DNA from 2 places in the Xenorhabdus doucetiae genome. Region 1 is predicted to be linked to the other one. Evidence: riboswitches for the same ligand, from Rfam matches in the RefSeq annotation. Region 1 holds a riboswitch; the other holds the start of a gene.
The links. Region 1 has a riboswitch for thiamine pyrophosphate ahead of thiC (phosphomethylpyrimidine synthase ThiC). Riboswitches for the same ligand answer to the same signal wherever they lie in the genome.

Region 1 (9,954 bases):
GGTTGCCATATTATCGCAGCAATCCAGCACCAGATCGACTTGACTGATAACATCCATCAACGACTCACGATCTTGCCGCGCAGTTAGCACCGTGATATTGATTTGCGGGTTCAGTTCAACCAATTGTTTTGCCGCTAATTGGGCTTTGTTGGCCGGAATATCGCGGGTGCGATAGAGGATCTGGCGTTGCAGGTTTGAGATATGCAACTCGTCATCATCGGCCAGATACAGGTTTCCCACCCCTGCCGCCGCGAGATAAAGCGCTGCCGGTGAGCCTAATCCGCCAAGGCCGATAATCAGCACCTTGCCGGCTTTTAATTTCTCCTGCCCTTCGGGGCCAATATCTTCCAGCAGTAATTGGCGGCTGTAACGCATAAATTCCTGATCGTTTAACATAAAAGCCCCCGATCCTGTTCTTCAGCGATTTTTCCTTCAGCTATTTTCCCTTCAACCAAATAAAGTAATCTGGCCGTTGCCTGTCGCCAGTCTTGCGCTTGTGTAATCGCACTGACCAGTGCCACGCCACCCACGCCCGTTGCCACCACATCCGGCACCCGCTCCAGCGAAATGCCGCCAATGGCGACGGTGGGATATTCCGCTGTGCTCGCCACTTGCTGTTTCAGGGCGTCAAGCCCCTGTGGTGATGAGGGCATTTTTTTCGTGGTGGTGGGGAAAATATGCCCAAGTGCGATATAAGAGGGGCGCAGGGATTTTGCCCGCGCTAACTCTACTTGATCATGGGTAGAAATGCCCAGCCGCAATCCGGCCTGTTGGATGGCATTGAGATCGGCGCTAGCCAGATCTTCCTGCCCCAAATGAACGCCGTAGGCTTGGTGCTTGATCGCCAGACGCCAATAATCGTTGATGAACACGCGGGCGTGATATTGGCGGCCGAGGGCAATGGCGGACTGAATCTCCTTCTCGACCTGTTCGTCCGTTTGGTCTTTGATGCGCAGTTGCAGGGTGCGGACACCGGCTTCCAGTAACCGCTCAATCCATGTCAGGGAGTCCACCACCGGATAAAGCCCCAACCGATGTTCTGTCGGGGCAAAAGGGGCGGGGAGGCACATTGAGATGTCAGGCTGATTTTTCATGCGCCACCTCCTCTGCACTGTGATAAAGCTCGCTGCCATGGGAACGAAAGGCTTCTGACATCTGTTCCATGCCCGCTTCCTGCTCCAGTTTGGCCGCGTAGTCACGCACATCTTGGGTAATTTTCATTGAGCAGAATTTTGGCCCGCACATGGAACAGAAGTGGGCGACTTTGCCGGATTCCTGCGGTAAGGCCTCATCGTGATAAGCGCGGGCGGTGTCAGGATCAAGCGCCAGATTGAATTGATCTTCCCAACGGAATTCAAAACGTGCTTTCGACATGGCATTGTCACGGATTTGTGCACCGGGATGGCCTTTGGCCAGATCAGCCGCATGGGCCGCGATTTTGTAAGTGATCAGCCCTTGTTTGACATCTTCTTTATTCGGCAAACCAAGGTGCTCTTTCGGGGTGACATAACAGAGCATGGCACAGCCAAACCAGCCAATCATGGCAGCGCCGATGCCGGAGGTGAAATGGTCATAACCCGGCGCGATATCGGTCGTCAGTGGCCCTAAGGTATAAAAGGGGGCTTCGTGGCAATGTTCCAGTTCTTCGGTCATATTGCGGCGGATAAGCTGCATGGGGATATGCCCCGGCCCTTCGATCATGACTTGGACATCGTATTCCCATGCGATTTGGGTCAGTTCACCGAGCGTATGCAGTTCGGCAAATTGCGCTTCGTCATTGGCATCCTGAATGGAGCCGGGACGCAATCCATCCCCCAAAGAGAGGGAAACGTCATAGGCGGCACAAAGTTCACAGATTTCGCGGAAATGCGTGTAGAGGAAATTTTCCTGATGATGGGACAGGCACCATTTCGCCATAATTGAGCCACCACGGGAGACAATGCCGGTCAGACGCCTGGCGGTCATCGGCACGTAACGCAGCAGCACGCCGGCATGGATCGTGAAATAATCCACCCCTTGCTCGGCCTGTTCCAGCAAAGTATCGCGGAACATCTCCCAAGTCAGGTTTTCCGCGATGCCGTTCACTTTTTCCAGCGCTTGATAGATCGGTACGGTGCCAATGGGAACCGGGCTGTTGCGCAGTATCCATTCGCGGGTTTCGTGAATGTAACGTCCGGTGGAGAGATCCATCACGGTATCTGCGCCCCAGCGGGTAGACCAAATTAATTTTTCCACCTCTTCTTCAATGGACGACGTCACGGAGGAGTTACCGATATTGGCATTCACTTTCACCAAGAAATTGCGGCCAATAATCATCGGCTCGGATTCAGGATGATTAATGTTGGCGGGAATAATCGCGCGACCGGCGGCAACTTCTTGGCGGACAAATTCGGGGGTGATGTTTTCCGGTAAGTTGGCACCAAAATTTTGCCCGGCATGTTGCTGGCGCAAGACGTCACTGCGAATGCGCTCGCGTCCCATATTTTCACGCAGGGCGATAAATTCCATTTCCGGTGTGATGATCCCCTGGCGCGCATAGTGCAATTGGGTCACACACTTGTCCGGTTTAGCGCTCAATGGATGTGGGCGATGATGAAAGCGCAGGTGATCCAATCCGGCATCGGCAAGGCGTTGTTGGGTGAAATCGGAACTGAGGACGGAAACCGGTTCAGTATCATTGCGCTCATCAATCCACGGTTGGCGAAGTTTATGTAAGCCTTTTGTGACATCCAGTACGGCAGCCGGATCACCATAAGGGCCGGACGTGTCATAAACGGGAACAGGCTCGTTTTCTGCAAATTGGGGCTGCTCTTTTGTGCCGCCCGTTAATGTGGGAGAAAGTTGGATCTCACGTAGGGGAACCTGAATATCTTGACGTGAACCTTCAAGGTAAATGCGTTTTGAGTTGGGAAAAGTGACGCCTTGGATGGTGTTGATAAACGCTTGTGCGGCATCTCTCTGGGCCTTGCGCGGCCTGGCTGGATGCGCTTTTGGTGAAATATCCGCCGTTGGAATCATGGCATTGGAAATAACGATATCGTTGGACTTAGACATAGCAAATTCCTGACTGTGTTATCGCCTGTCGCATAGTTGATCAGGCTTAAGTTGAGAAAATTGCTTGTCTGGAGCTCGCAGGGAGTAATAGTTGGTGCTGGCGGGTATTTTACTGATACTGGCAGCGGGGTGATTACTCTTGTTCCCTTCGCGGGTATTAGCCCGATCAGGTTCTGCGGATCCCGAATAAACGGTCTCAGCCTGTGTTCATCGTGATATACGTTGAACGCTAGGCACTCCGACAAGAAAAAACACCCCAAAGTATAAAGGGGATTATGAAAACTACAACCTAAAACTGCTTTTGGGACAGGGTATTTTGCAGACGAAATAAGATAAAAAGGCGTATGCTTTGCTTGTGTTGATTCTGGGTAGATGGATTCTGGGCATAATAGTATGGGAATAATCACATAACTCATGATGGGACAAATGATGCAACAAAAATTGGTAGGTACAGAACGCGGCTGGTGGATTGTCAGTCTTGAAAATCGGGTTTGGCTGCCACAAGGAGAGTTACCTTTGGGCACGGCGGATCAGTGGTCATTGCAAGGCTATCTGGCGCAACCGATCGGCGAGTGGTTGGGCGAAACCGTCTGGTTGGTTCGGCAGAAAATGGCGTCAGATATGGCCTCTCCCCGTTTAATTGCTGATCGGGATGCTCAGTTATTTCAATTGGTCGGGCGGGGTGCCCAACTGGCTGAGTTTTATCGTTCACATCATTATTGTGGTTACTGCGGTCATAAGATGCAGCATAGCCAGCATGAATGGGCCTGTTTGTGCAACCATTGCCATGAACGTTACTATCCACAAATTGCCCCCAGCATTATTGTCGGCATTCGCCGCGATGACCATATTTTGCTGGCACAGCATCAGCGCCACCGCAATGGCGTCCATACTGTACTGGCCGGGTTTGTTGAAGTGGGGGAAACGCTGGAGGAGGCGGTGCATCGTGAAGTGATGGAAGAGAGCGGCATTAAAATCCGAAACCTGCGTTATGTCGCTTCCCAACCGTGGCCTTTTCCCAATTCATTGATGACAGGCTTTCTGGCTGATTATGAGAGCGGCGAAATCAATATTGACCCCGTTGAGCTTATCAGTGCCGATTGGCACCGTTATGATAACCTGCCCTTGATCCCGCCCCCGGATACGATTGCCCGCCGTTTAATTGAAGATACGGTGGCGTTGTGTCGTCAGCCGTAATTGGGGGAATTTGGTGAGAGACAGGTAAGCAAATCACGTTATTGGAGGTTATGCCAGCAGCTCAATGTCAGGCATGTTAAACTGTGCCAATTTTCTCGTGCTAATCAAGGGAGCTTGTCATGAATGAGTTGAAAAACGACCGTTATCTGCGTGCCTTATTGCGCCAGCCTGTCGATATCACACCGGTCTGGATGATGCGTCAGGCGGGTCGATATTTACCCGAATATAAAGCAACACGTCAGGCGGCGGGAGATTTCATCTCGTTATGCAAAAACACGGAGTTGGCGTGTGAAGTCACTCTCCAGCCCTTGCGCCGTTTTCCCCTGGATGCGGCTATCCTGTTTTCCGATATTTTGACGATCCCTGATGCGATGGGATTGGGGCTTTATTTCGAAACGGGGGAAGGGCCACGTTTCCATTCTCCGATTCAGAATCATGCTGATGTAGAAAAATTACCCGTGCCCGATCCCGAACTGGAGTTGGGTTATGTGATGGATGCAGTACGTGCTATTCGCAAGGCACTGGCAGGGCAAGTTCCTCTGATTGGTTTTTCGGGTAGCCCGTGGACGTTGGCAACCTATATGGTTGAGGGGGGAAGCAGCAAGGCTTTCACCAAAATTAAGGCCATGATGTATGCGGAACCTGCGACACTGCATAGCTTACTGGATAAATTGGCAAACAGCGTTATTCTATATCTGAACGCGCAGATAAAAGCGGGTGCGCAATCTGTCATGATTTTCGATACTTGGGGTGGGGTTTTGTCTCATCGCGATTATCTGGAATTTTCCCTGCAATACATGCATAAAATCGTGGATGGCTTGATCCGTGAACATGAAGGGCGTCGTGTGCCTGTGACCCTGTTCACCAAAGGGGGAGGACAGTGGCTTGAGGCGATGGCCGCAACAGGTTGTGATGCACTGGGTTTGGATTGGACCACGAATATGGCGGATGCGCGTCGGCGGGTTGGCGATAAAGTCGCTTTGCAGGGTAATATGGACCCTTCTATGCTGTATGCCCAGCCAGCCCGGATTGAAAAAGAAGTTTCGACAATCCTACACGATTTTGGTGCGGGCAACGGGCATGTTTTCAATTTGGGGCATGGCATTCATCAGGATGTTCCGCCAGAGCATGCAGGTGCATTTGTCGAAGCCGTACACCGGCTTTCAGTAAAATACCATCAATGATTCTATGATTGATACCAAGGCATTACGTCAGGAACAGAGTGAAAAATCACGGCGGGTTATCCGCCATGATGCTTTTTCTGCCTCTTTTACCGTAGATTTTACACCAAAGTTCATTGCGGGTGCTGATGTTGGGTTTGAACAAAGCGGTACGGTAACGCGTGCCGCCATTGTGGTCTTGCAGTATCCCTCACTGGATGTGGTCGAATATCAAATCGCCAGAATTGATACGGTGCTTCCCTATATCCCCGGCTTACTTTCATTTCGTGAATACCCAGCCTTGATGGCAGCATGGCAAAAATTAAGCCTGCGGCCTGATTTGGTGATGGTGGATGGTCAGGGCATTGCCCATCCCCGGCGTTTTGGTATTGCCAGCCATTTTGGGCTATTGGCCGATGTTCCCACGATTGGGGTGGCGAAAAGCCGCTTGTGTGGTGAACATGCACCGGTAGGTGAGATTGTGGGCGATCGTCAGCCATTGCTGGATCATGGTGAGCAGGTCGGTGTTGTATTGAGAAGCAAAAGAAGATGTAATCCGCTCTATATTTCCCTCGGTCATCGGGTCAGTACTGACAGTGCTGTATTTTGGGTTGAGCAGTGTCTGAGGGGATATAAACTGCCTGAACCCACCCGTTGGGCGGATGGGATTGCTTCAAATAGATTGTTTTTTAGGCAAACAATGCAGAAAAATCTATAATTGTGGCGGAAAAGTGTGGATATTCTTGATTTTCAGGTAAACTTCGACGCAAATTAGGCATCATGAGTAACGACCAATGTTAAGAAACCCGATTCACCTGAGGTTGGAGAAACTCGAAAGTTGGCAACATTTGACTTTTATGGCTAGTCTATGTGAGCGGATGTATCCAAATTATCAGGTATTTTGTCGCCAAAGCGGGTTTGCAGACCCTGCACAATATCGCCGGATTCTAGATCTCGTGTGGGAAATTTTGGTCGTTAAAGATGCAAAAGTGAATTTTGATAATCAGCTGGAAAAATTGGAAGCCATTATCCCATCATCAGAAGATTATGATATTTATGGTGTGTATCCGGCGATTGATGCATGCATTGCATTGGGTGAAGTCATTCATTCTCGCCTGAGTGGCTCGACGTTAGAACATGCAATAGCTATTAGTGAAATATCCATCCGCACTGTTGCTATGCTGGAAATGACGCAAGCCAGTCGGGAAATGACTGAGGATGAATTAAAATTATTACCGGCCATTGAGGAAGAATGGGATATTCAATGGGAGATTTACCGTTTGTTGGCAAATTGCGCAGAACGGGACATCGAATTAATTAAAGGATTAAAGGCTGATCTCCGTGAAGCGGGGGTGAGCAATATCGGCATAAATTTGGAGCAGTAACTCATAAAACGTGACTTATTGCTTGATTTGCCGTAGTTAAAAGGCTTCACATTTGCCCTCACTCTGTTCTACATTGGGGGGCGAAAAGAAGTGGCTATCGGTGCGTGTATGCAGGGGTGCTGTCAAATCGGCATATCCGTCGCACTCGATGCTTTGCAAACGATAAACACACTGTAAGGATAATCTATGAATAAGACTGAATTGGTTGATGCAATTGCAGCAGGTGCAGACCTGACTAAAACTCAGGCTAAAGCGGCGCTGGAGTCAACTTTGAATGCAATCACTGAATCCCTGAAAAATGGTGATGCAGTGCAGCTGGTAGGCTTTGGTACTTTCAAAGTTAACCACCGTGCAGAACGTACTGGTCGTAACCCACAGACTGGTAAAGAAATTAAAATCGCAGCAGCAAACGTACCTGCTTTCTCCGCTGGTAAGGCACTGAAAGACGCAGTTAAGTAATCGAATTGCGAAAAAAAATAAGAGGGGGAAATAAACCCCTTTTGTTGATTCTACAGGGGCTGTTAGCATTAGGGTTCGTCTCTTTGCTCAGCGCCTGTTCGATTCAGCCAACAACACCTCTTTTCAGCGCCAGCGGTTTTGTCACTGACAGCGGCGTTATTCGTTTATGGCGTTTGGATGACCAAAACAGTAGACCTCAGGTTATCATGAGTGTTTACAGTCCTTACTACGATAACGCTTACAACGATGCCTCTTACAACAATAAAAACAGCCGTAATAAAGACACCATTGTGACTTTTTACGAATATCGTCATGGCAGCTTGTGGCAAATCCGGCGCAATGTGTTTGATAATCCTCCAATCGTAGAAACATTACGTATCGCCCAAGATGACTCTGTCATTTTTAAGCTGCGGCAATTGCAAAAGCGTAATGAACCGTTATCCGATGATGATGTGGCTCGTCTGAAATTTGATGCTAAGCAGATAGAAAAAACCAGTGACGCTTTAATTGCCGATCAGGTGAATTTATTACAAGGGCATTGGCAGGATGGACGAGTGACCACCTGTGCAGGAAAGCAATTATCGATTGAGTTTGGGTCTGATGCTCAGAAGTGGCTCGAAGAAAGGCGAAATAACAGCGCTGGCTCATTAACGATTGCCTGGCTGAATTCGTCCGCAGGAAACAAGCTCTTGTTGGTCGCTAATGATGATTTTTGTCGTTGGGAACCGACGAAAGATAAGCTGTAATTTTGTCACTTTCGTCGGCTTAGTGAGATTGACTATTTCAAACGGGCAATGGCTCGGTGGCCAATATCTTTACGATAAAAACACCCTTCCCAGCCAATTTGTCCGGCTCTCTGATACGCTTTCTTTTGTGCATCTGCAATATCACACCCTAAGGCAGTCACACACAAAACACGTCCACCCGCAGTAACGACATTTTCATCCTCAAAAGCCGTTCCGGCATGAAAGACTTTTTCATCGATGTCTGATTCATCGGCATCTGATTTCTGCATTAACCCACTGATAACGTCACCTTTGGCGTAGTTAGCCGGATAACCGCCTGCGGCCAGCACGACACCCAAGGCAGGGCGGTCGTCCCATACCGACGTTTTTTCGCCTAACTGGCCGTTGGCACCGGCGAGGCACAGTTCGACCAGATCAGAGCGTAACCGCATCATGATAGGTTGCGTTTCAGGATCACCAAATCGACAGTTAAATTCGATCACTTTCGGCTCACCCTGTTTATCAATCATCAACCCCGCATACAGAAAACCCACGTAGGTATGGCCTTCGGCTGCCATGCCTGCCACGGTAGGGTAAATGATTTTTTCCATCACGCGTTGGTGGATCTCATCCGTGACGACCGGCGCGGGTGAGTAAGCCCCCATTCCCCCAGTGTTCGGCCCGGTATCGCCATCGCCTACACGCTTGTGATCCTGGCTGGTTGCCATCGGCACCACGTTCTTGCCATCCACCATGACAATAAAACTGGCTTCTTCCCCTGCCAGAAATTCTTCAATGACAATACGATGCCCTGCATCACCAAACGCATTACCCGCCAGCATATCTTTGACGGCGCTTTGGGCTTCTTCCATCGTTGCAGCAACCACAACACCCTTACCGGCCGCCAGACCATCGGCTTTAATCACGATAGGAGCGCCCATTTTCTCTAAATAAGCCAGTGCAGGTTCAACTTCAGTGAAATTCTGATAGGCCGCTGTGGGGATATGATGGCGGGCAAGGAAATCTTTGGTGAACGCTTTGGAACCTTCCAATTGAGCCGCCGCTTTTGTCGGGCCGAAAATGGTTAGCCCTGCCTGCTGAAAGGCATCAACCACACCGATCACCAATGGCGCTTCTGGCCCAACAATGGTCAGGCCAATATCATGATGTTGGGCAAAGGCCAGCAATCCTTCTATATCTGTCGCGGCAATATCCACATTTTCTAAATTAGCTTCCAACGCGGTGCCTGCATTACCCGGTGCGACATAAACCTGATTGGCCAGAGGTGATTGTGCCGCTTTCCAGGCTAAGGCATGTTCTCTGCCGCCACTGCCAATAATCAAGATGTTCATTTGAGGTTCCTATTAATGGCGGAAATGGCGCATGCCTGTGAAAATCATGGCAATGCCTTGTTCATCGGCAGCCGCAATCACTTCATTATCACGGATGGAACCACCGGGTTGGATAATACAGCTCACGCCCACCGCTGCGGCGGCGTCAATCCCATCGCGGAAAGGGAAGAAGGCATCGGAAGCCATGACGCATCCCTGAACGTCCAACCCCTCATCTGCGGCTTTAATACCGGCGATTTTGGCAGAGTAAACACGGCTCATTTGGCCGGCACCAATACCCACGGTCATATTCTCCTTGGCATAAACAATCGCATTGGATTTGACGAACTTAGCCACTTTCCAGCAGAACAGGGCATCTTGCCTCTCTTGTTCCGTTGGCTGGCGCTTGGAGACAACAACCAGTTCACTTTCTTTTACCATACCCAAATCGCGATCTTGTACCAGCAAACCCCCGTTGACACGTTTGAAATCTAAGTTGGCAACCGGCGAATGCCATTCACCGCACGCCAAAACACGGACATTTTGTTTTGTTGCCAGGATGGGCAGCGCGGCTTCATTAATAGCAGGCGCAATGATGACTTCAACAAATTGGCGTTCAATGATGGCCTGTGCAGTATTGGCA
Region 2 (9,954 bases), 250 kb from region 1:
GAATTATATTGGCATGGGCACCGGGCACACCGGGATCGGGAGAATTTGGTGGTTTATAAGAAGATTGGGTTGGGTGATATATAACGATTTTAAAATCGTAGCCTATTTCCTTACCCCTCGCAGCGCGAGGAGTAAGGAATTTTCATAATTTTGAGTGTATCACTATGATGAAAACTTATTTTATAAGATTGTGATTATTATAAATTTGTAAATAGGGTGTTCATGAACGATTAAGTTTCTCTTTTAATTCCTTTACTTTCATTTCCAGATTATCAACGCCTTTATCAGCAGCTTTTTGGTACAATTCGAGTGCTTTTGCATAATCTTGCGGTACAACTTGACCAAGTTCATAAATCATTGCCAAATTTCTCTGGGCATAACCATCATTTTGAGCTGCCGCTTTAAGAAACCATTTCATCGCTTTGAGATGATCTTTTTTTACACCATTTCCATACCAATAAAGCTGACCAACATTATTTTGTGCCGTAGGATAACCTTGAGATGCGGCTTTCAAAAACCACTTCATCGCAACGGAACCATCTTTTGTCACGCCTAAGCCTTCCATGTAGAGAAATCCTAAGATATTTTGCCCATCGGCATTCCCCTGATTGGCTGATTGTGTACTCCATTCGATCGCTGTTTGATAATTTTGTTCTACACCTAACCCTTTAGCGTAGAAAAGACTTAGTTTAGCCTGCGCACTACTGTCCCCTTGTTCAGCCGCTTTGGTATACCATTTGACAGCTTCGGAGTAGTTTTGAGGTACCCTTAGTCCCTCACTATAAATATCTCCAAGTCTATTTTGTGAGCGGATATATCCCTGCTCAGCGGCTTTGGTGTACCATTTGATGGCTTCCTTATAATTTTGCTCTACGCTTAATCCATTAAAATAGAGGTATCCCATATTGGCTTGCGCAGAATCCACTCTTTGTCGAGCGGCTTTAGTGCACCATTTTAATGCTTCTTGATAATCTTGTGTTACACCTTTCCCTGTTATATAGAGATAGCAAAGGGACGCCTGTGAATAGGCATTTCCTTGTTTAGCTGCTTTGGTATACCAAACCACTGCTTCTTGATAGTTTTGTTGTATACCTAAGCCGTGATTATAAAGAGATGCAAGGAAAGATTGAGCATTTGTATTCCCTTGTTTAGCTGCTTGGGTATACCATTTGATAGCTTCTCTGTAGTCTTGTTGGATACCTAATCCTTTCTCATACAGTCTGCCCGTTTTATATTGCGCCGTAGTATCACCTTCTGTGGCTAATTTTAGGCAAACAGAAAATGATTGTTCATCTATTTTGCAAGGATCATTTGGCGTACATGCAGAGGCTAACAGGCCGAAACTGAGAAAAAAACAGTGTGATAATAAGCGTCTCATATATCTATTCCTTATTTTAGCGGGAATGTTCCATTACTTATGGAGTTTTTTAGTCAGTTCTTCCACTTTCAATACAACATCACTCGCACCGTTATCAGCGGCTTTTTTATACCATTCAAGGGCTTTTTCATAATCCTGTGGGACAATTTCCCCTCGCTCATAAATCATGCCTAGATTTCGTTGAGCTATTCCTTCACCTAGTTCTGCTGATTTAGTCAACCACTCTATCGCTTTTTTAGCGTCTCTTTTTACACCATCTCCATCCAGATAATGTGCAGCAATATTATTTGCTGCTGTAGCGGATCCTTGTTCTGCTGCTTTTAAAAACCATTTCATTGCCACTGCACTATTTTTTTGAACACCTAATCCTTCACTATAGATATAGCCAAGATTAGTTTGAGCACCTTCGTTTCCTTGATTAGCGGCTTGGGTATACCATTGGATGGCTTCTTTATAGTCTTGCGTTACACCTTGCCCAACATCATAGAAACGTCCCAGCATATATTGTGCGTAAGCATTCCCCTGTTCAGCGGCTTTGATATACCATTTGGCGGATTCGGTATAATTTTTTATTCCATCGATGCCATTGTAATAAAAAGCGGCAAGCTCAAGCTGCGCATCTATGTCTCCTTGGTTAGCTGCCAGGGTATACCATTTGATAGCTTCTTCATTATCTTGAATAACGCCTAAGCCATTCAAAGAAAGATATCCCATATTATATTGTGCAGTGTAATCACCTTGTTTAGCCGCTTTGGTATACCATTTGGCTGCTTCTTTATAGTCTTGCGTTACACCCAATCCCTTACTATAGAGATAACCAATGTTAGCTTGTGCACCGATATCCCCTTGTTTAGCTGCCGAACTATACCATTCAGCTGCTTTTTCATAATCTTGTGTTACACCTGATCCATAGTAATAGAGATCACCAAGATGATTTTGTGCAGCAATATCCCCCTGTTTGGCTAGCAGGAGATATCTTTCGGCCTCTGCTTTATAGAGTCTGTTCAATTTAGTTTGAACATCAGCATGACCTTGTTCCACTGATTTTTTATACCACGCAATGGCTTTTTGATAGTCTTTCTCTACACCTAGCCCTTCCTGATAAAATTCACCAAGGTTAGCTTGTGCATCGGCATTATTTTGATTGGCAGCATGGGTATACCATTTGAATGCCTCTTGATAGTTTTGTTCTACCCCTAATCCTGTCTCATACAGTTTTCCTGTTTTATATTGCGCTTTAGCATCGCCTTGATTGGCTAATTTTAAGCAAGCAGAAAAGGAAGTTTCATCTATTTGGCAGGGATCATTTGGAGTACATGCTGTTGTCAAAAGACCGAGGGTAAGAAAAAAACAGACTGGCGTTAGTCGTTCCATATTGTTATTCCCTATTTTTTATAGGTGCAATCGGTGGAAAAAGAATAACGCAAAACATTAGCAAAAATTATATTGGTTGGAAATGATATACAGGCTATTCAGTACTGTAATAAACAGAAGTTTTATTTCCTTATTCTGGTTATCAAATGAAGCTATTCTTTATAGACATGTATGGTTCTTTGTCTTAAAAAGCTGTTATCCCCAAAACCCCCGCCTCATCCACCTCGCCATTCACCAGCTTCTTCGTTTCTCCATCATAATGAATTTTTCCATCCACAATCAGCAGGGAACGCGGGGCGATTTTCGCGGCATCGTGAAGATTGTGAGACACCATCAGTAAAGTCATTTGTCGCTCATTGCATATCTGATCGAGCAATTCCAGCATTTCATTACGCAAAGCGGGATCAAGGGCTGAAAAGGGTTCATCCAGCAATAAAATCGGCTGGTGGCGGACTAAGCAACGCGCCAGTGCCGCCCGTTGGCGCTGCCCGCCAGAAAGTTGAGCCGGCAGGCGAGATAAACACGCCTCCAGTGATACCTGAGCGGCAATCTGTTGCAGCGTTTTCTTTTGCCCGGTGCTTAACCGCAATCCGGGGTGCAATCCCAAACCAATATTTTGCGCAATGGTCAGATGGGAAAACAGGTTATTTTCCTGAAACAGCATCGAAACAGGGCGTTTGGAAGGTGGGGTATTCGTATGATTTTCGCTATCCAGCCAGATATTACCTTGTTCTGGAAACTGAAAACCGGCCATTAAACTTAACAATGTGCTTTTACCCGCCCCGCTTGGGCCGAGGATCGCAATACGTTCTCCGGCCTTTACGCTGACATTAAAATACATGGCAAGGTGTTCATAAGTGTAAGTGATATTTTCAAGTTTAATCATGGCTTCGGCTCGGCAGGCGTTCAATCACAGTGAATAATATAAAACAGAGTAGCAGCAGCAGGAATGCGGTCACGGCACCATCCTGACTGCGATAGGCGCCAATTTGTTGATAAAGGTAATAAGGCAGGGTACGGAAATCTTCGTTGCCAAATAACGCGACCACACCAAAATCACCAATCGATAAGACACAGGCGAAAGCCAGTGCTTGTGCCAAGGACATTTTTAATGCCTTAAGCTCGATCCAGCATAAACGGTGAATGCCCTGAATATTGAGGGAATGGCATAAGGGGTTGTAACGCACGGCCAAATCACGCATGGGATTTTCCAATACTTTTAGCGCGTAAGGGATCGCCATCAAGGCGTTGGTCAGAATAATCAACCCGTAAGGTGATTGGGGTAGGCCAATAGTGGTGTTCAGCAGGAGAAAAAAGCCGGTCGCAAGCACAATGCCCGGCATGGCAAGGATCAACAATCCGCTGGTTTCCATTGCTTGTCCCCAGAGGGGGGAATGACGCAAACGTAATTCGCGGCTGCTCCAGAGCAACATCATGGTCAGGATGACACACAATAATCCCGCACCCAACGCAATGATAATGGAGGTTTTCAGGGCTTGCCATAAAGCTGGTTGGCTTAAGACAACAACAATATCACGGTTCAGGCCATCAACGATGACTGCCAATAAAGGGGGAAGCAACAGCAGTAACGCGACGCCAATCAGTAAACCATCAGATAATTTTCTCAGCCATGAATCCTGTGGATTACGCCACTGTTGTTGATGCCCGTAACCCACGGAAAGTGCCCCTTTAAGTTTTTGGCTGAGAAGTACCAGACCGAGGCAGCAAAAAAGTTGGATCAAGGCAAGCAGGGCGGCGTGACCCAGATCGTAGTCGTAACTGAGCGCCTGATAAATCGCCAGTTCGATCGTGGTTGCGGCAGGGCCACCACCCAGTGCAAGCACGGTAGCAAAACTGGCAAAGCACAGCATGAAAATCAGGGCACCGGTCGGTAAAATTTGGCGGCGCAGATAAGGCCATTCGATAAAACGAAAATGCTGCCATTCGTTCATACCAAGCTGGGCGGCAAGTTGCCGCTGCTCAATGGCAATATTTTCCAGAGATTGCAGCAATAACCGTGTTGCCATCGGTAGATTAAAGAAAATATGTGCCAGCAAAATGCCTTGCAGCCCGTAAGGTGTAAACCGATATTCCATGCCCAGCCATTGGCAAAGATTGGCCAGCCAGCCGGTCTGACCATACACGGTGAGAAGCCCGAACAGCGCCACCAAAACAGGCAGGATCAAAGTCATGGCGCATAAGCGCAGAAATAGCCTTTTTCCGGGAAAATGGCGTCGGTAAAGTGCCCGTGCCAGAAAAATCGCCGGTGTGACCGAGAAGACGGCAGAAAGAAATGCCTGCCAGAACGTGAATCGAATGACATGCCAGAGATAGCTGTCACTCAAGAACGCCTGCCAATGGCTTTCCGGCGCATTGAACCACAGCGTTCCAAATGCTGACAGGGCAACAATCACTAACAGGCCGGAGGCAATGATCCCCGGCAATAACCAACCCGCGATTAACGGCTTACAGCGCTTTGCCATGTACGGATCCATTTTGTACGGTGTTTTGCCACATCATCTGCGTTAAATTGCAGCGATTTCTCAGGAACAGGAAGTTGCCTGAAAACATCCGGCAAAGGAATATCAATCACGGGATACATCCATTGCGTGGTTGGAAGAACTTGCTGAAATGCCGGTGAGATCATGAATTTCATGAACTTTTGCGCCAGTTCCGGCTGTTTGCTGGAGGCCACCTGAGCCGCCACTTCAATCTGCAAGTAGTGTCCTTCCTTGAAAAGGGCAGCGGCATAATTATCTTTTTTCTCTGACATAATGTGATAGCCGGGTGACGTGGTATAGCTCAGTACCATATCCCCTTCACCTTTCAGAAACAGGCCATAGGCTTCACTCCAGCCCTTAGTGACGGTGAGTGTCTTTTTGGCTACTTTCTGCCACTCCTGTGCGGCCTTGTCGCCATAAAGCTCCTGTATCCAGAGCAATAACCCCAGTCCCGGCGTGCTGGTACGGGGATCTTGATAAATAATTTTCCAATTCTGGCGGCTATTGATTAATTCATCCATACTTTTTGGGGGATGAGGCAGGGTGTTTTTGTTGTAAATAAAGGCAAAATAACCGTAATCATACGGAATAAATGTCGTATTGTTCCATGTGATGGGTAATGTCAGTTTTGAGGTATCAACCTGACTCGATGTGAATAACCCAGTTTGTTGCGCGGCTTGGATCAGATTGTTATCTAACCCCAGTATAATATCTGCCGGTGTCTTTTGGCCTTCCATCCGCAAACGGTTCAACAAAGATACCCCGTCTTCCAACGCAACCAGTTTTAGTTCACAGCCACACTCTGCTTCGAAGGCTTTTTTGATGGCAGGCCCCGGCCCCCATTCAGAGGCAAAGGAATCATAAGTGTAAACGGTCAGTGTTGGTTTCGCCTGAGCTGTCTGAGCAAAGAGACTGGCAGAAATAGACAGCAGACCGATAGCGATAGTCATAAAACGGGAAAATAATTTCTTAAACACTTTGCTCTCCTGTCGTTGCAACGGATTAACGGTTGCAACATCAATAGTTAATAATATTGATGGTTATAAACATTAATAATTAATGTTTGTCAGTAGTAGACAGCAAAGGATCTGAGAAGGTGCTAAATGAAAATGACATCTGTTATATCAATGATTAGCGTCTCAAATCCCTACGACGGTACTAACCGGTTCAGGTTCGACGGGTTTGTTCTCAGCAATACTGTTTTATGACAGCCGCACCCCGTTGAGATAGCGGTATTGTAGAGACTTCGGTTGCGTCTGCAAAGTCTAATCATAGAGGTTTACCGCTTGGGATGAGTGTGAAACAATTAGCTATCTTTTTAAATTTGTTATACCGAGAGGTAGTCTGGTGATCGATGATGATGGCTACCGCCCGAATGTAGGAATTGTAATTTGTAATCGCCAAGGGCAGGTTTTGTGGGCCCGCCGTTATGGGCAGCATTCCTGGCAGTTTCCTCAAGGGGGTATCAATCCGGGGGAATCACCAGAACAAGCGATGTATCGCGAGTTGTTCGAAGAAGTTGGTTTAAATCGCAAAGATGTACGGGTTCTCGCCTCGACCCGGAGCTGGTTGCGTTACAAATTACCCAAGCGTTTGGTGCGTTGGGATACAAAGCCCGTTTGTATTGGGCAAAAGCAACGTTGGTTTTTATTGCAATTGTTATGTAATGAAGCAGATATTAATGTGCAGCGCAGTAAAACGCCGGAGTTTGATGGTTGGCGTTGGGTCAGTTACTGGTATCCTGTCCGACAAGTCGTTTCTTTTAAACGAGATGTCTATCGCCGCGTGATGAAAGAATTCTCTTCTATTGTGATGTCAGCGCAGGAACCTGCTTCATTATTACCTTCACCTTATTTACATCGTCGTAGAAGAAGCTAGGTCATTGCTATGCTCATGCGCTTACGGGAAATTGTCGAAAAGGTTGCGATGGCAGCTAATTTATCTGAAGCGCTTGAGCTATTGGTCAATGAAACCTGTCTGGCAATGAACACGGATGTTTGCTCTATCTATTTGGCCGATCACCAGCGGCAATGTTATTACCTGATGGCGACTAAAGGGTTAAGCAAACCGAAAGGGAAAGCAGTCAGTCTGGCCTTTGATGAAGGCGTTGTGGGTCAAGTTGGGCGTTTGTCTGAATTAATTAACCTCGCTGATGTGCGTGACCACCCTAGTTTTAAATATATTCCCCAAGTGAAAGAAGAAAACCTGCGGGCTTTTTTAGGTGTCCCGATTATTTATCGTCGCCAATTGCAGGGAATATTAGTTGTCCAACAGCATGAAAGACGCTTATTTAATGAAAGTGAAGAATCCTTCATGGTGACATTGGCGATGCAGCTTGCTGCCGTTCTCTCTCAGGCGCAAGCAAAAGGAGTATTCGGCCGGTATCGTCAGACCCGCATTAAGGCGCTCGCTATTTCTAACGGTATTGTGATGGCGCAGGGATGGCGAGATTGCTCACAACCGTTGCTGGAACAAGTCACGCAAGCATTAACATTGGATTATCAGGCGGAACGTTCAAGGCTGACGTCTGCCCTCGAAGAAGCCACCGCGGAATGCCGCCGTATCAGTAAGCGTTTTACCGCCAGTTCACAAAAAGAAAGCGCCGCGATTTTTGATCTCTATTCTCATCTATTAAATGACCCTCAACTCAAACAAGATCTGTTTTATTCTGTCGATAACGGTTTTGTGGCGGAATGGGCGGTTAAAACGGTGATTGAAAAATATGCCGAACAGTTTGCCAGCCTGCAAGATCCTTACATGCGGGAGAGGGCATCGGATCTGCGGGCGCTGGGTCAACGGGTACTGTTCCATCTGAATGATGCTTTCACGGGAACAAGGCAATGGCCGCAGCGCTTTATTCTGGTTGCTGATGAACTCAGTGCTAATCTGTTGGCTGAATTGCCGCAAGATCAATTGGTTGGCGTGATTGTGCGAGATGGCGCAACTCACTCCCATTCTGCCATACTGGTTCGGGCGATGGGCATTCCCGCTATCATGGGGGCGGATATCCAGCCTGCGCTACTACACAACCGGACGCTTATCCTTGATGGTTATCGCGGAGAGATTTTAATTGAACCAGAACCACTGGTTGCTCAGGAATACCAACAAATCATTGAGGAAGAACAAGTTCTCAGCAAGCTGGCGGAATGTGAACAGCAAAAGCAAGCGCGGTTAAAAAGCGGCGAACGCATTCTGGTGCAGCTCAACGCTGGCCTGAATTTGAAACATGAACAGCAGATAGAAGACAGTATTGATGGCATTGGGCTGTACCGCACAGAAATCCCTTTTATGCTGCACAGCGGTTTTCCATCAGAAGATGAGCAGAAAAATCGCTACCAAGAGATGCTGGAACTTTTTCCTGATAAGCCAGTAACGTTGAGAACATTGGATATTGGTGCTGACAAACAACTTCCCTATATGCCTATCCATGAAGAAAATCCTTGTCTGGGATGGCGGGGAATTCGCATTACACTCGATCAACCGGAAATATTCCTGATCCAGCTTCGGGCGATGCTAAAAGCCAATGCACAGACGGGCAATTTAAAAATACTCTTGCCGATGGTGACCAGTATTGAAGAAATTGATGAAGTTCGCAAATTGATTGAGCGAGCGAAAGCTGAAGTAGAGCAGGCATTAGCCGATACCATTACCATGCCCCAAATTGGCATGATGCTTGAAGTTCCCTCTACGCTTTTTTTGCTGCCTCAATTAAAGCAACGGATTGATTTTGTTTCTGTTGGTACGAATGACTTGACCCAGTACTTGCTTGCAGTGGATCGCAATAATACCCACGTCGCTTCGCTGTATGACAATTTACATCCTGCGGTGATCCGCGCCCTGAAACTGGCCTTTGATGAATGCCAACGCCTTGATCTCCCTATCAGCGTATGCGGAGAAATGGCCGGTCTGCCAATGGGAACATTAATATTGCTTGGTTTAGGCTATCGCAGCCTGAGCATGAGTGGCCGCAGCGTTCCGCGTACCAAGTATTTGCTGCGGCAGTTGGATGCCAGGGAGCTTGAGCACCTTATTGAATTGATATTGAAAGCCGAAACCAGCCATGAGGTAAAAGCGCTGTCCGCCGAATTTATGGAATCACAGGGCTTGGGCGGCTTGATTCGGGGTGGTAAGTAGTGTCTTTCAGCATTTTCATGCTTGCAACCACATGCCGTTTAGTGGTGAGCAAGTCACTTGCCTGTGCTATTATCCGTGATTATTTGTCTTAACCTATTCAAGTCATATAATTTATTCGCACAAGATCATTTATTCACAATATCATTCATTCACACAACATGATTTTTAGTGGGGAACGATGAGCACTAGCTATCTGGCATTTCCTAATATTGACCCTGTCATCTTTTCAATCGGGCCGGTATCCCTCCATTGGTATGGTTTTATGTATCTGGTCGGTTTTGTTTTCGCCATGTGGCTGGCAAATCGCCGGGCAGCAAAACCAAACAGTGGCTGGGACAAAAACGAAGTTGAGAACTTACTGTATGCAGGGTTTGTCGGGGTTTTCGTCGGTGGACGCCTCGGTTATGTTTTGTTCTATAATCTCCCAATGTTCCTGGATAACCCGCTTTATCTGTTTAAAGTCTGGGATGGGGGAATGTCTTTCCACGGCGGACTGGTCGGCGTCGTTTGCGCCATGTGGTGGTTTTCGCGCCGCACCAAGCGCCATTTCTTACAGGTCGCGGATTT

Region 2: it holds a riboswitch for thiamine pyrophosphate, as region 1 does, so the genes downstream of both, thiB (thiamine ABC transporter substrate binding subunit) here and thiC (phosphomethylpyrimidine synthase ThiC) in region 1, are expected to answer to the same signal.

Annotation. Positions count from the first base shown of each region.
Region 1 is NZ_FO704550.1:3,816,662-3,826,615, reverse strand. It holds gene XDD1_RS16720 (HesA/MoeB/ThiF family protein) at 1-396, opposite strand, end outside; gene thiE (thiamine phosphate synthase) at 390-1,094, opposite strand; gene thiC (phosphomethylpyrimidine synthase ThiC) at 1,078-3,054, opposite strand; TPP riboswitch at 3,181-3,305, opposite strand; gene nudC (NAD(+) diphosphatase) at 3,481-4,251, shown strand; gene hemE (uroporphyrinogen decarboxylase) at 4,371-5,435, shown strand; gene nfi (deoxyribonuclease V) at 5,440-6,129, shown strand; gene XDD1_RS16690 (YjaG family protein) at 6,206-6,796, shown strand; gene hupA (nucleoid-associated protein HU-alpha) at 6,983-7,255, shown strand; gene XDD1_RS16680 (DUF1481 domain-containing protein) at 7,303-8,001, shown strand; gene purD (phosphoribosylamine--glycine ligase) at 8,034-9,332, opposite strand; gene purH (bifunctional phosphoribosylaminoimidazolecarboxamide formyltransferase/IMP cyclohydrolase) at 9,345-9,954, opposite strand, start outside.
Region 2 is NZ_FO704550.1:3,569,262-3,579,215, reverse strand. It holds gene XDD1_RS15600 (ArnT family glycosyltransferase) at 1-84, shown strand, start outside; gene XDD1_RS15595 (SEL1-like repeat protein) at 221-1,378, opposite strand; gene XDD1_RS15590 (tetratricopeptide repeat protein) at 1,412-2,752, opposite strand; gene thiQ (thiamine ABC transporter ATP-binding protein ThiQ) at 2,937-3,638, opposite strand; gene thiP (thiamine/thiamine pyrophosphate ABC transporter permease ThiP) at 3,631-5,235, opposite strand; gene thiB (thiamine ABC transporter substrate binding subunit) at 5,211-6,230, opposite strand; TPP riboswitch at 6,380-6,484, opposite strand; gene rppH (RNA pyrophosphohydrolase) at 6,601-7,131, shown strand; gene ptsP (phosphoenolpyruvate--protein phosphotransferase) at 7,141-9,387, shown strand; gene lgt (prolipoprotein diacylglyceryl transferase) at 9,566-9,954, shown strand, end outside.